DNA from 2 places in the Gordonia sesuvii genome. Region 1 is predicted to be linked to the other one. Evidence: riboswitches for the same ligand, from Rfam matches in the RefSeq annotation. Region 1 holds a riboswitch; the other holds the start of a gene.
What was found. Region 1 has a riboswitch for thiamine pyrophosphate ahead of VZC37_RS13545 (3-oxoacyl-ACP reductase). Riboswitches for the same ligand answer to the same signal wherever they lie in the genome.
Positions count from the first base shown of each region.

Region 2: it holds a riboswitch for thiamine pyrophosphate, as region 1 does, so the genes downstream of both, thiO (glycine oxidase ThiO) here and VZC37_RS13545 (3-oxoacyl-ACP reductase) in region 1, are expected to answer to the same signal.

Region 1 is NZ_JAZDUF010000003.1:599,450-604,678, reverse strand. Features, by position in the region: gene VZC37_RS13555 (universal stress protein) at 1-750, shown strand, start outside; gene VZC37_RS13550 (glycoside hydrolase family 26 protein) at 758-1,762, opposite strand; TPP riboswitch at 1,992-2,088, shown strand; gene VZC37_RS13545 (3-oxoacyl-ACP reductase) at 2,079-2,849, shown strand; gene VZC37_RS13540 (sulfite exporter TauE/SafE family protein) at 2,919-3,845, opposite strand; gene VZC37_RS13535 (hypothetical protein) at 4,045-4,188, shown strand; gene VZC37_RS13530 (NADP-dependent oxidoreductase) at 4,204-5,136, opposite strand.
Region 2 is NZ_JAZDUF010000004.1:85,343-90,571, reverse strand. Features, by position in the region: gene VZC37_RS14240 (hypothetical protein) at 1-32, opposite strand, end outside; gene VZC37_RS14235 (NUDIX hydrolase) at 389-871, shown strand; gene VZC37_RS14230 (hypothetical protein) at 846-1,361, opposite strand; gene thiE (thiamine phosphate synthase) at 1,564-2,238, opposite strand; TPP riboswitch at 2,393-2,507, shown strand; gene thiO (glycine oxidase ThiO) at 2,501-3,595, shown strand; gene thiS (sulfur carrier protein ThiS) at 3,595-3,792, shown strand; gene VZC37_RS14210 (thiazole synthase) at 3,794-4,594, shown strand; gene VZC37_RS14205 (oxygenase MpaB family protein) at 4,591-5,229, opposite strand, start outside.

The sequences.
Region 1 (5,229 bases):
ACGGTGGTGTGCGCATTCGAGAATCCGCCCATCGTCCCGACGCAGGGATTCCTCGACAATTGGCGCGCCGAGAGCCAGCAGGCGGTCGACGACGCTGCGCAGGTGGCGGCCGAGGTCGCTCCCGGCGTCAAGGTCACCGCCCAGGTCGTCGAATCCCGGCCGTCGCTGTTGCTGCAGGAGCTGTCCTCGCGGGCGAAGATGCTGGTCGTCGGCAGCCGGGGCCGTGGTGGGGTCGCCGGCCTGCTGCTCGGGTCGGTGAGCACCTACATCTCCGCGCACGCCGACTGCCCGGTCGTCGTGGTTCCGTCCACGGCACGTGCCGATGCCGCCGGCCCGGTGGTGGTGGGCGTCGACGGTTCGCAGGTCTCGCGGGTGGCGACCGCCGCCGCGTTCCAGCAGGCGCAACTCTTGAAGACGTCGCTGGTCGCGGTCAACGGTTTCGGTGCCATGTCGGGCGAGGTCATCGGCGGACGTCATCTGCCGCCGCAGCAGCAGATCCACGACGACGCGGAGGCGTTGGTGACCGGCCTGGTCGACGAGTTCCGCGCCGACTATCCCGATGTCGACGTGACAACCGTTGTGGAAGCCGAGAATTCGGCCCAGAGCATCGTCAAGTCGGCCGACGACGCGCAGCTCGTGGTCCTCGGCAACCGGGGACGCGGCGGATTCCGTGGCCTGCTCCTCGGTTCGACCACCCAGTCGGTGCTGCATGTGACGAAGTGCCCGGTGATGGTGGTGCACACCCAATAGGGCGCGGTCAGCCGGTTGCGAGGGAGCTGACGCCACGCCGGAACGCCTGCGTGCTGTCCGGCGTGGTGTTGAACCGCCAGTCCCGTTCCTTGTCGGTCTGGAACCACAGGAACGCCTCCAGCCGCGGCTCGGCGTCGACGGCGGCGAAGAAGTCGCGAATCCAGTCCGCCTTCATCTCCGGTGTGGGGCCGTCGGCGCAGCCGACCTCGGTGATCAGCAGCGGCCGGTCGGCATCGAGTTCCCGTAGTCGGGCGAGGCTGGGGGAGAACAGGTCTGCGGCCGGCTGCCAGTGGTGTCCGGGGGTGTCGCCCCAGTTGTAACCGTCGACGGCCAGGTAGTCGACCTGGTCCGTGCCCGGGTACGCGTCACCGAAGTCGGTGGTGGCGACGGTCAGTGCGTTGGGCGCCCACACGAACGACACGTTCTCGACGCCCTCGTCGTCGAAAATGGTCCGCATTTGCGACCACGCATTTCGATAGTCGGCCGCCGAATTGCCGCTGACCCCGATCGACCACGGATACCAGGTGCCGTTCATCTCCTGCGCGAAACGGAGCAGGAGGGGCCGGCCCCAATCGGCGAGCTGCGTTGCCCAGCGACGGAAATCGGCGTTGAAATCGCCGGCCGCGATGCGTGACAACGCATATCGCGGCTGCACGATCCCTCCGTCCGGCCGCCAGGGTTCGAGTGTCAACAGCGGGGTGGCCCCGGCGTCGACGATGGCGTCGAGATCGGTGGTCGGGGCGGAGTCGCCGATCGCAGCGAACCGATGCAGGTACGCCGGCGTCGCGCCGGCGAGCGCGGCCAGCTGGTCGATCGGTGAGGGGGATGTTTCGGAGGCAGGGGTGACGCTGGGGATGTACGCGCCCCACGTGCGCCGCGGCCCAGCGTCCTCGCTGGTCGACGACCCGCAGGCTGCCAGCGGAAGCGCCGCCGCCGCGAGCAGCATCGTGCGCAGCGCCTGCCGACGCGTCCACCCTCGTGGCGACGCCAGGCCGGTCTGCGCAGAACTCATGTGTCCATCTTGTCGACTGGGTGCCACTTTCTGTCGACTGGGCGCCACTTTCCGTCGAGTGGGTGCCGTTTCCCGTCGACTGGGCGCCGTTTCCGGTCCACTGGGCGCCGTTTCCGGTCCACTGGGCGCTACTTTCCGTCGAGTGGGTGCCGTTTCTGGTCGGCTGGGCGCGCCATAGTTCTCGGTGCACCACCGCAAGTTGCGTTCGCCCACCCGATGCGGTCGGATGGGGTGCGACACGGGGTGCCGGCATGGGTCGGCTGAGATCACACCCGTCGAACCTGCTCCGGTTAGCACCGGCGAAGGGATGGTCCGAATGTCTGCTGTGCCCACCTCTGAGCATGTCGTTCTGGTCACCGGCGGAGGCCGCGGCCTCGGCGCGCACATCGTCCTGGCGGCCGCCGCCCAGGGAGCCCGCGTCGTCATCAACTATCGCCGGAGTGGTGATGCCGCACGGGCTTTGGCCGACAAGATCGGTGACAAGGCATTTGTCGTCGGCGCCGACGTCACCGATCGAGATGCGGTGCGCGACATGGTCGCCGCTGCGGGCGAGCATTTCGGCACCCCGGTGACCGCGGTGGTGAACAATGCGCTGCCCGACTACTCCTTCAACGGTGAGGATCGGTCCCACGCCGACGATCTCTCGTGGGATGAGTTGGACGCGCAGCTCACCGGCGTCGTCGGGGGCGCACTCAATGTCATCCAGGCGGCACTACCGGGAATGCGTGCGGCCGGCAGCGGTCGAATCGTCAACATCGGCACCAACCTGGTGCAGAATCCGGTTGTGCCGTATCACGATTACACCGCGGCGAAGGCGGCGCTGCTCGCGTTGACCCGCACGATGTCGCACGATCTCGGCCCCGATGGCATCAAGGTGAACATGGTTTCCGGAGGGCTGTTGCGCACCACCGATGCCAGCGCGGCAACTCCGGGTGCGGTGTTCGACGCCATCGCCGATTCCACGCCACTGCGGTCGGTGACCACGCCCGAAGAGTTCGCCGATGCTGTGTTGTTCTTCCTGTCGCCGTGGTCGCGGGCGGTGACCGGTCAGAACCTCGTCGTCGACGGTGGGCTGGTCAAGAACTGAGTTCCTTCCATCGCAGGACGTCTCCACCGCTGCCGCGGCATGACGTTCCGCGGAACGCCTATCGACGCCTCAAACCGCCGCCCGACGATCCTGCCAATTCGTCGCCTTCAGCCCGTACCGCATCCGGATGACCATCCACCCGACAGTCCCCACGACGAGCGCAATACCCAGCCCGATCAGCGTCCACAGGTTGCTGACGCCGAGCATCTTCAGCCCCGCGGTCACCAGGACAAGGGCGAGTGCGCGACGCACGAGTCCGGCCGACGCCCGCGACGACAGCCGCGCGCCGATGTAGGCACCCGGGATGCTGCCGACCAGCAGCGGCGCCACGACGCTCCAGTCGACGTCACCGAACAGCAGGTGCCCGGCGGCGGCGGCGATGACGAGGGGGACGGCTTGGGCGAGGTCGGTGCCGACCAGCCAGTTGGCCGACAGGAACGGGTACAGCGCCATCAGCGCGATGATCACCAGCGACCCTGAGCCGACCGAGGTGAGTCCGACGACGAGCCCGCCGATCACCCCCACCGCGAGGGTGGGGAGCATGCGCACGGCGATGTCGTTGCCGGTGGCCGGGGGTGGCCCGGCAACCGCGGAGGGGTCGGGCCGCATGTTCTGACGCAAGGTGAGGTAGGCGCGTCCGACGAGACCGGCTGCGGCGATGAGCAATACGACGCCGAGCGCTGTCTTCACGAATTCGCTGACCCCCGCCAGGGGGCCGACCCAGGAGATGACCAGCGCCCCGGAGAACGCTGCCGGCACCGAACCGATGACCAGCCAGAGCACGATCTTCCAGTGCACGGTCCCGTTGCGGGTGTGCACGATGGTCCCGACGGGTTTGGTGGCCGCGCTGACGACGAGGTCGCTCGACACTGCGGTCAGCGGGGGAACGTTGAAGAACAGCACCAGCGTCGGCGTCATGAGTGCGCCGCCGCCCATACCGGTCAGGCCGATGACGATGCCGATCCCGAGAGCGGCGATGGCCATTTCGTAGTTCATCCGGGTGGTACCTCGCTGTCCAATCCGTCCGACCGAGGATAGGCCAGCCTCCGATCGACCCCTCGAAGGAGGTTCGCCGTTATCAACCCGTTACCTCGATCGCGAATCCGCCACGATGTGGGTCACGCAGTCGAACGCACCAGCGCACGCCCTTAGCGTCGTTAACGAGACCAACAGAGCGCAACGAGGGGGAGTCACGATGCCAGCCGCACACGAACCTGCGGTCGCCACCGATCTGGCGCAGCCGGTCGATTCGGTGGTCGACCACGCCCGCGCCGCCGTGGTCATCGCCGCCTCCTTCGCCGCGAGTGGGCTGCTGACGCTGGGCATGTTCTTCGCGTAGGCCCCGCGCCACCCTTCAGTCCGGGATCACGACCACCTTTCCGCGGACCTCACCGGCATCGGACTGCCGGTGCAGACCGGGTAGTTCGCTCAGCGGCACTCGGCGAGCGATGTCGACGCGGAGGTCACCGCTGTCGATCAGACCCACCAGTTCGGTCAGCACCCGTGCGTCGGGGTGGACGTAGATCGTCACCGCACGCACGCCGCGCTGCTCGTCGGAAGGGGTTTCGACCATCGGCGTCGTGGACACGACCACCCCGCCATCGCGGACACGAGTCGCCATCGCCACGAAGTTCTCCGCTGTGATCGGCGCGAGGTTGAGTAGTACGTCGACGGGCTCGTCCACAGCGTCGAGAACGGTCGTCGCGGTGTGGTCGATGATCTCGTCGGCGCCCGCTGCCCGGACCTGATCGGCACTGCGGGGGCTTGCCGTCGCGATGACATGGGCACCCGCACGCGCCGCGAGTCGCACTGCGTATCCGCCGACGGGACCGCCGGCGCCGTTGATCAGGATGCGCTGACCAGCACTCAGCCCGCCGGCCTCGAAGAGTGCTTGTGAGGCAGTGAGCGCGACCGACGGCAGCCCGGCGGCATCGGCCAGCGGGATTGCCTTGGGTGCGTCCACGAGGGCATCGGCTGGTGCGACGACATATTCGGCCGCCGCGCCGTCAGCGGCCATCGGGAGGAAACCGACGACGTCGCGCCCCACACTCAGGTCCGTCACGCCCTCCCCGACGGCGTCGATCGTGCCCGAGACGTCGTAGCCCGGGATGTGGGGCAGGGTCACCGGGATCGGCAGGAAGCCGCCCCGCATGCCGCCGTCGGCCGGATTGAACGCCGATGCCGCCACCCGGATGCGCACCTCGCCGACACCCGGGGTGGGGATGTCGACATCTTCGTAGCGCAGCACCTCGGCGTCGCCTGTCTCGTGGAATCGAACAGCCTTCATGATGACTTCCTTTCACCAAGTGCTTCGGATTCGAAGCAACTGCGGGCAACGCTAACACTGCTTCAATTTCGAAGCAAGTGTTTCGAAGTTGAA
Region 2 (5,229 bases), on a different contig from region 1:
GCGGTCCGCATGGGCGAGACGTCGCCGGTCACGTCAGCTGCCTTCCGAACTCTCCATGATGCCGGCGTCACTTTCCGATCGTGCCGGTCGCGCCGGCGTCGATTTCACGGTTCTCCACCTTGTCTGTCGCCGCGGGCAGTGCAGATGTTTCGCCCACCGCCGGACACGGGTACGGCGGCCCGATCATCTGCCTCAACCCTAGCTCTCACCTGCGTGCACGGCTCGGTGGGAGGGGCGTGTCCCGCAACTCGCCGAAACGACGCGCCCCGATCGACGGACACGGTGAATTCCGGGTTCGCGCACTGGTCACTGTCGAATGACTCACATACGGTGGGTGTCGTCCGGGCCCCGGATCATGTCGGGGTGCGTCACGAACTCAGGAGGCAGGGTGCGCGGAGACGGCGACGGTTGGGTGGTCGATCCGGACGGTTCACGCTACTGGGGCCGTAACGGGGCGGCAGGCCTGTTGCTGCGGGCGCCGATGCCCGACGGTTCCATCGCGATTCTGCTTCAGCACCGGGCGGTGTGGTCGCATCAGGGCGGCACCTGGGGGCTGCCGGGCGGTGCGCGCGACTCCCACGAGAGCGCGATCGACACCGCGATCAGGGAGGCCGACGAAGAGGCCGGGATCGGGGACAGCGAACTGCGCGTGGTCGCCGCCCTGGTGACCCATCAGTCGCCGAGTGGCTGGACCTATACGACCGTGATCGCCGAGGTGGACGAGCCCGTGCACACGATCGCCAACTTCGAGTCCGCCGAACTGAGGTGGGTGCCGGAGGGCGACGTCTCGAACCTCCCGCTGCACCCCGGATTCGAGAAGGCCTGGCCACGTCTGCAGGAGCGGATCAGCGCACTCGACCCGCAGAGCTGAGCAGCCGATTGGCACCGGCGATCAAGGCGTCCACGTTCGCGTCGTCGGCGGTCGGTCCCGTTCCGTAGGCCCAGCACTGACGATCATCGTGCTCGCACAGCAGAAACGTCATGACCGTGTCGTCGACGACGTACTGGTGCAGGCCGACGATCTGCACCGGCGCGCCGAGGTCATACAGCATCGAGGTCAGGGCCCCGATCGGGCCGGCCGCAGTGGCCTGCAAGGAGATGATCCGGTCGGCGAGGCCGATGGTGGCGCGGCAGGTGACCGAGTCCTGGTGGTTGGGGGAGGAAGTCCACGTGCCGAGCCGGATCGCTCCGCGCGGCGCGAACTCCTCGAGGAAGTCCTGCCAGCTCAGGCCCGTCGCCTGCTCACGCAGACCGCGGGGCAGTGGGCGGCCGAATCGGTCGTGGAACGGGTCGCATCGCGACGGCTCGTATGTGCCGGGACTGGGATGACGCTGACTGGGATGACGCTGAATGGTGTGCATCGGATCTGATTTCTCATCGGAGATGGAGACCGACGGGCAGGCAACGCAAGTGACCCCGCAGCGGGGGGTCGGTCGAATCAGACCCCGCTGCGGCGGGTTACGAGCGCGCTCTGCTTGCACATCATGATGGCGCCAACCATAGACCTCGCCCGTTCCGTGTAGCAACCGACTTATCGGCCGAACGGGCGACGCGTGGGAGCTCTCAGAAGCGGTCGCGGAGTTCCGCCGCCGCTGTTGTGGCGTCCTCGGCCGCGGTGATGGCGCGGACCACCACTGCTCGTCGCGCACCGGCGGCGGTGACCGCGTCGAGACGGTCGGCGTCGATGCCGCCGATGGCGAACCACGGTTTGTCGGTCCCGGTCGCCGCAGCCGCCGCGACCAGGTCGAGGCCCGGTGCCGATCGGCCCGGCTTCGTCGGGGTCGGCCAGCACGGTCCCACACAGAAGTAGTCGACATGGTCGTCGGCGACGGCGTGCCGCATCTGGTCGGTGTCGTGCGTCGAGATGCCGATGGCGATCCCTTCTCCGGCCACCCGCCGGGCCATGTCGGCGGGCAGGTCGCCCTGGCCGACGTGCAGGACATCCGCCCCGGCCAGCGAGGCGATGTCGGCACGATCGTTGACGGCGAGCAGCGCGCCGTGGCGGTCGACCACCTCACGCATCCGCCCCAGGATCTCGAGCTCTTCTCGCGCCTCGAGCGCTCCGAACGCCGATTCCCCCGGCGAGCCCTTGTCGCGCAGCTGGACGATGTCGACCCCACCCGCCACCGCGGCGGACACGAAGTCGATCAGGTCGCCGCGCTCACGGCGGGCGTCGGTGCACAGGTACAGACGGGAGTCGGTGAGGCGCGCGATCCTCGCAGTTCGGGTGTCGGTCACGGTGGTCACGCTAGTGCGTCACCCCACTGTTGCCTGAGGAGCCCGTGTCACCACACCGCTGCCTGAGGAGCCCGCGACGAAGGAGCGGGCGTCACGAAGGCCCGCCACGAAGGCCATCCCTCACGAAACAGATTCTGGTCACCGTTACTCTGGAGGAGTACGACACGGGAGCCCGGGGTACGCCGGGCTGAGAGTGCGGAACGATCCTCCGCTGACCGTTTGACCTGATCCGGGTAATGCCGGCGAAGGAAGGATGATCTGCGTGGCGCATGCCGACACACACCTTCGAACACCCCGTGAGCTAGCCGTCGTCGGGGGCGGCGTCATCGGCCTGACCTGCGCCTTGGCCGCGGTCGATGCCGGGTGGCGGGTCCGTGTCCACGATGCCGGGACCGATCGTCGGGCGGCCTGGGTGGCGGCGGGGATGTTGGGCTCGTTGGGCGAGGGGCACCCCGGCGAGGATGAACTGCTGAAGCTGTCGGTGGAGTCGGTCCGGCGCTGGCCGACGTTGCTGACGCGACTGGGGGATCCGCAGATCTCCGCGGCCACCGACTCTCTGTTCGTCGCCGCCGCGTCCGCCGACGCCGAGCACCTCAGAACCCTCGCCGACTTCGTCTGGGCACGACAGCCTCGGGCGCACGACGATCTGCGACCGGTCGGCCCCAGCGAGATCAGGCGGCTCGAGTCGGGACTGAGCTCGCGATTGCACAGCGGTTTTCTCGCCACCGGCGAAGGCGCCGTGGACAACCGTCGTCTACTCGACCGGCTGCGGACGGCGATCACCGACAGTGGAGGGGACATCGTCGACGACGAGGTCACCGACCTGTCGACCATCGACGCCGACGAGATCGTCGTCGCCGCGGGACTGGGCAGCCGGGCGCTCGTCGCAGATCTCGGGTTGTACGCCGCGAAGGGCGAAGTGTTGCGGCTACGCCGCACCCGCTGGTCGGTGCCCCCGCCGACGCACGTGGTGCGGGCTCGCATGCACGGCCGGTCGGTGTACCTGGTGCCACGCCACGACGGTGTCGTCGTCGGCGCGACCCAGTACGAACCGTTCGACGAGACCGCGGTCGCACCGGATGTCGGGGGCGTGACGGACCTGCTGTCCGATGCGGTGGAGCTGATGCCGGGCCTTCGGACCTACGAACTGATCGAGGCCGGCGCCGGACTGCGGCCCTGTTCCCCCGACGGTCTGCCCGTCGTCCGCCGGGTCGACGAGCGGGTCGTCGTCGTCACCGGCCACGGACGCAACGGAATCCTGTTGGCGCCGTACACCGCTGACGTGGTGATGACGCTACTGGGCGACGACCGTGCCGAGAGCGTCACCGGCGCCGCGAATGATGGAGGAGTGCGATGATGACGATCACCGTCAACGGTGAGGCCCGGGAGATGAGTCCTGATGCCTCCGTGGGGGATCTGGTGATGGCGATGGGGTTGCCGCAGCGCGGGATCGCGGTCGCCGTTGACGGCGAGGTGGTGCCCCGAGGCCGGTGGGACCGATCGCTGCACGAGGGCGCCGGAATCGAGATCGTCACCGCGGTCCAGGGAGGATGACATGACGACGGACAGCACGACCGAGAACACGACGATGACCGAACACGACACCCCACTGCGGATCGCCGACCGCGAGTTCACCTCCCGGCTGATCATGGGCACCGGAGGTGCGGCGAATCTCGCCGTGTTGGAGCGTGCCCTGATCGCCTCCGGAACTGAGCTGACGACCGTCGCACTCCGGCGGGTGAGCCCCGATTCGCGAACCGGGATGATCGAGTTGCTTCGTCGCCTGGGTATCGCGATCCTGCCGAACACCGCCGGGTGCCACACCACCGCCGAAGCGGTGCTGACCGCTCAACTGGCGCGGGAGGCCGTCGAAACCCATTGGGTCAAGCTCGAAGTGGTCTCCGACGAACGGACCCTGCTGCCGGACCCGATCGAACTGCTCGATGCCGCCCGCGCCCTGGTCTACGACGGATTCGCCGTCCTGGCCTACACCAACGACGACCCGGTGCTCGCCGCTCGGTTACAGGACCTCGGCGTCGCCGCGGTGATGCCACTGGGATCGCCGATCGGTACCGGGCTCGGAATCGCGAACCCGCACAACATCGAGATGATCGTCGCCGACAGCGACGTGCCGGTGATCCTCGACGCCGGGATCGGCACCGCGAGCGACGCGGCACTCGCGATGGAACTCGGTTGTGATGCAGTGCTTCTCGCGTCTGCGGTCACCCGCGCCGACGACCCGGAACGGATGGCCGCAGCGATGCGGCATGCGGTGATCGGCGGCCGGTACGCGGCCGGCGCGGGCCGCATCCCGAAGCGCTTCTGGGCGAGGGCATCCTCGCCTGGCCGGGCCTAGACCGAGGCAGAGGCGACAGGCGCGTCGTCGACGAGCTGGTGCGTGACGTCGTAGGCCGCCCGCATGCGCGCCATCTCCGCGTCGCGCACCCGGTACCCGCGACGGGAGATCCGTTGTGGTCCACCACCGACCACCATCCGGAGGTGTCCGAGACCCGCCAGGGCCGGGCCGGCGGCCCGGATGACGTACTTGAGCCGGGTGTCCGGAATGTGCAGTGCCTCCGCATCGGCATCGCCGAGGAACACCCGCTGCAGGCCGTGCACCAGGGTGCTCGCCACTTTGTGGCGCGCCGCGTCCGGGCCGGGAAAGGTGTTGGCCAACTCGGGGATCAGATAGTCGTCGGTCAGTGCGACCACGAACTCGCGGTCGTGGTCATCGGGTCCCGGTGAGGTCAGCCGGTACAACTCCTCGATGCGGATGTGATCGGCCGCATCGGTCGGATTCAACTCGCCCATACCGATCACGTGCCCGACGTAGCGCCACAGGTGATAGATCGCGTCGAGGTCGTCGTTGCTCAGCCGCACCCCGAGGCTGCGCATCGCGTCGAGGGCGATGTGGCCGAACTCGGCCATGGTGAATGCCATGTACGGCTGCGGAATCGGCACGCCCCATGCGGCTTCGTCCCAGATGCCGGC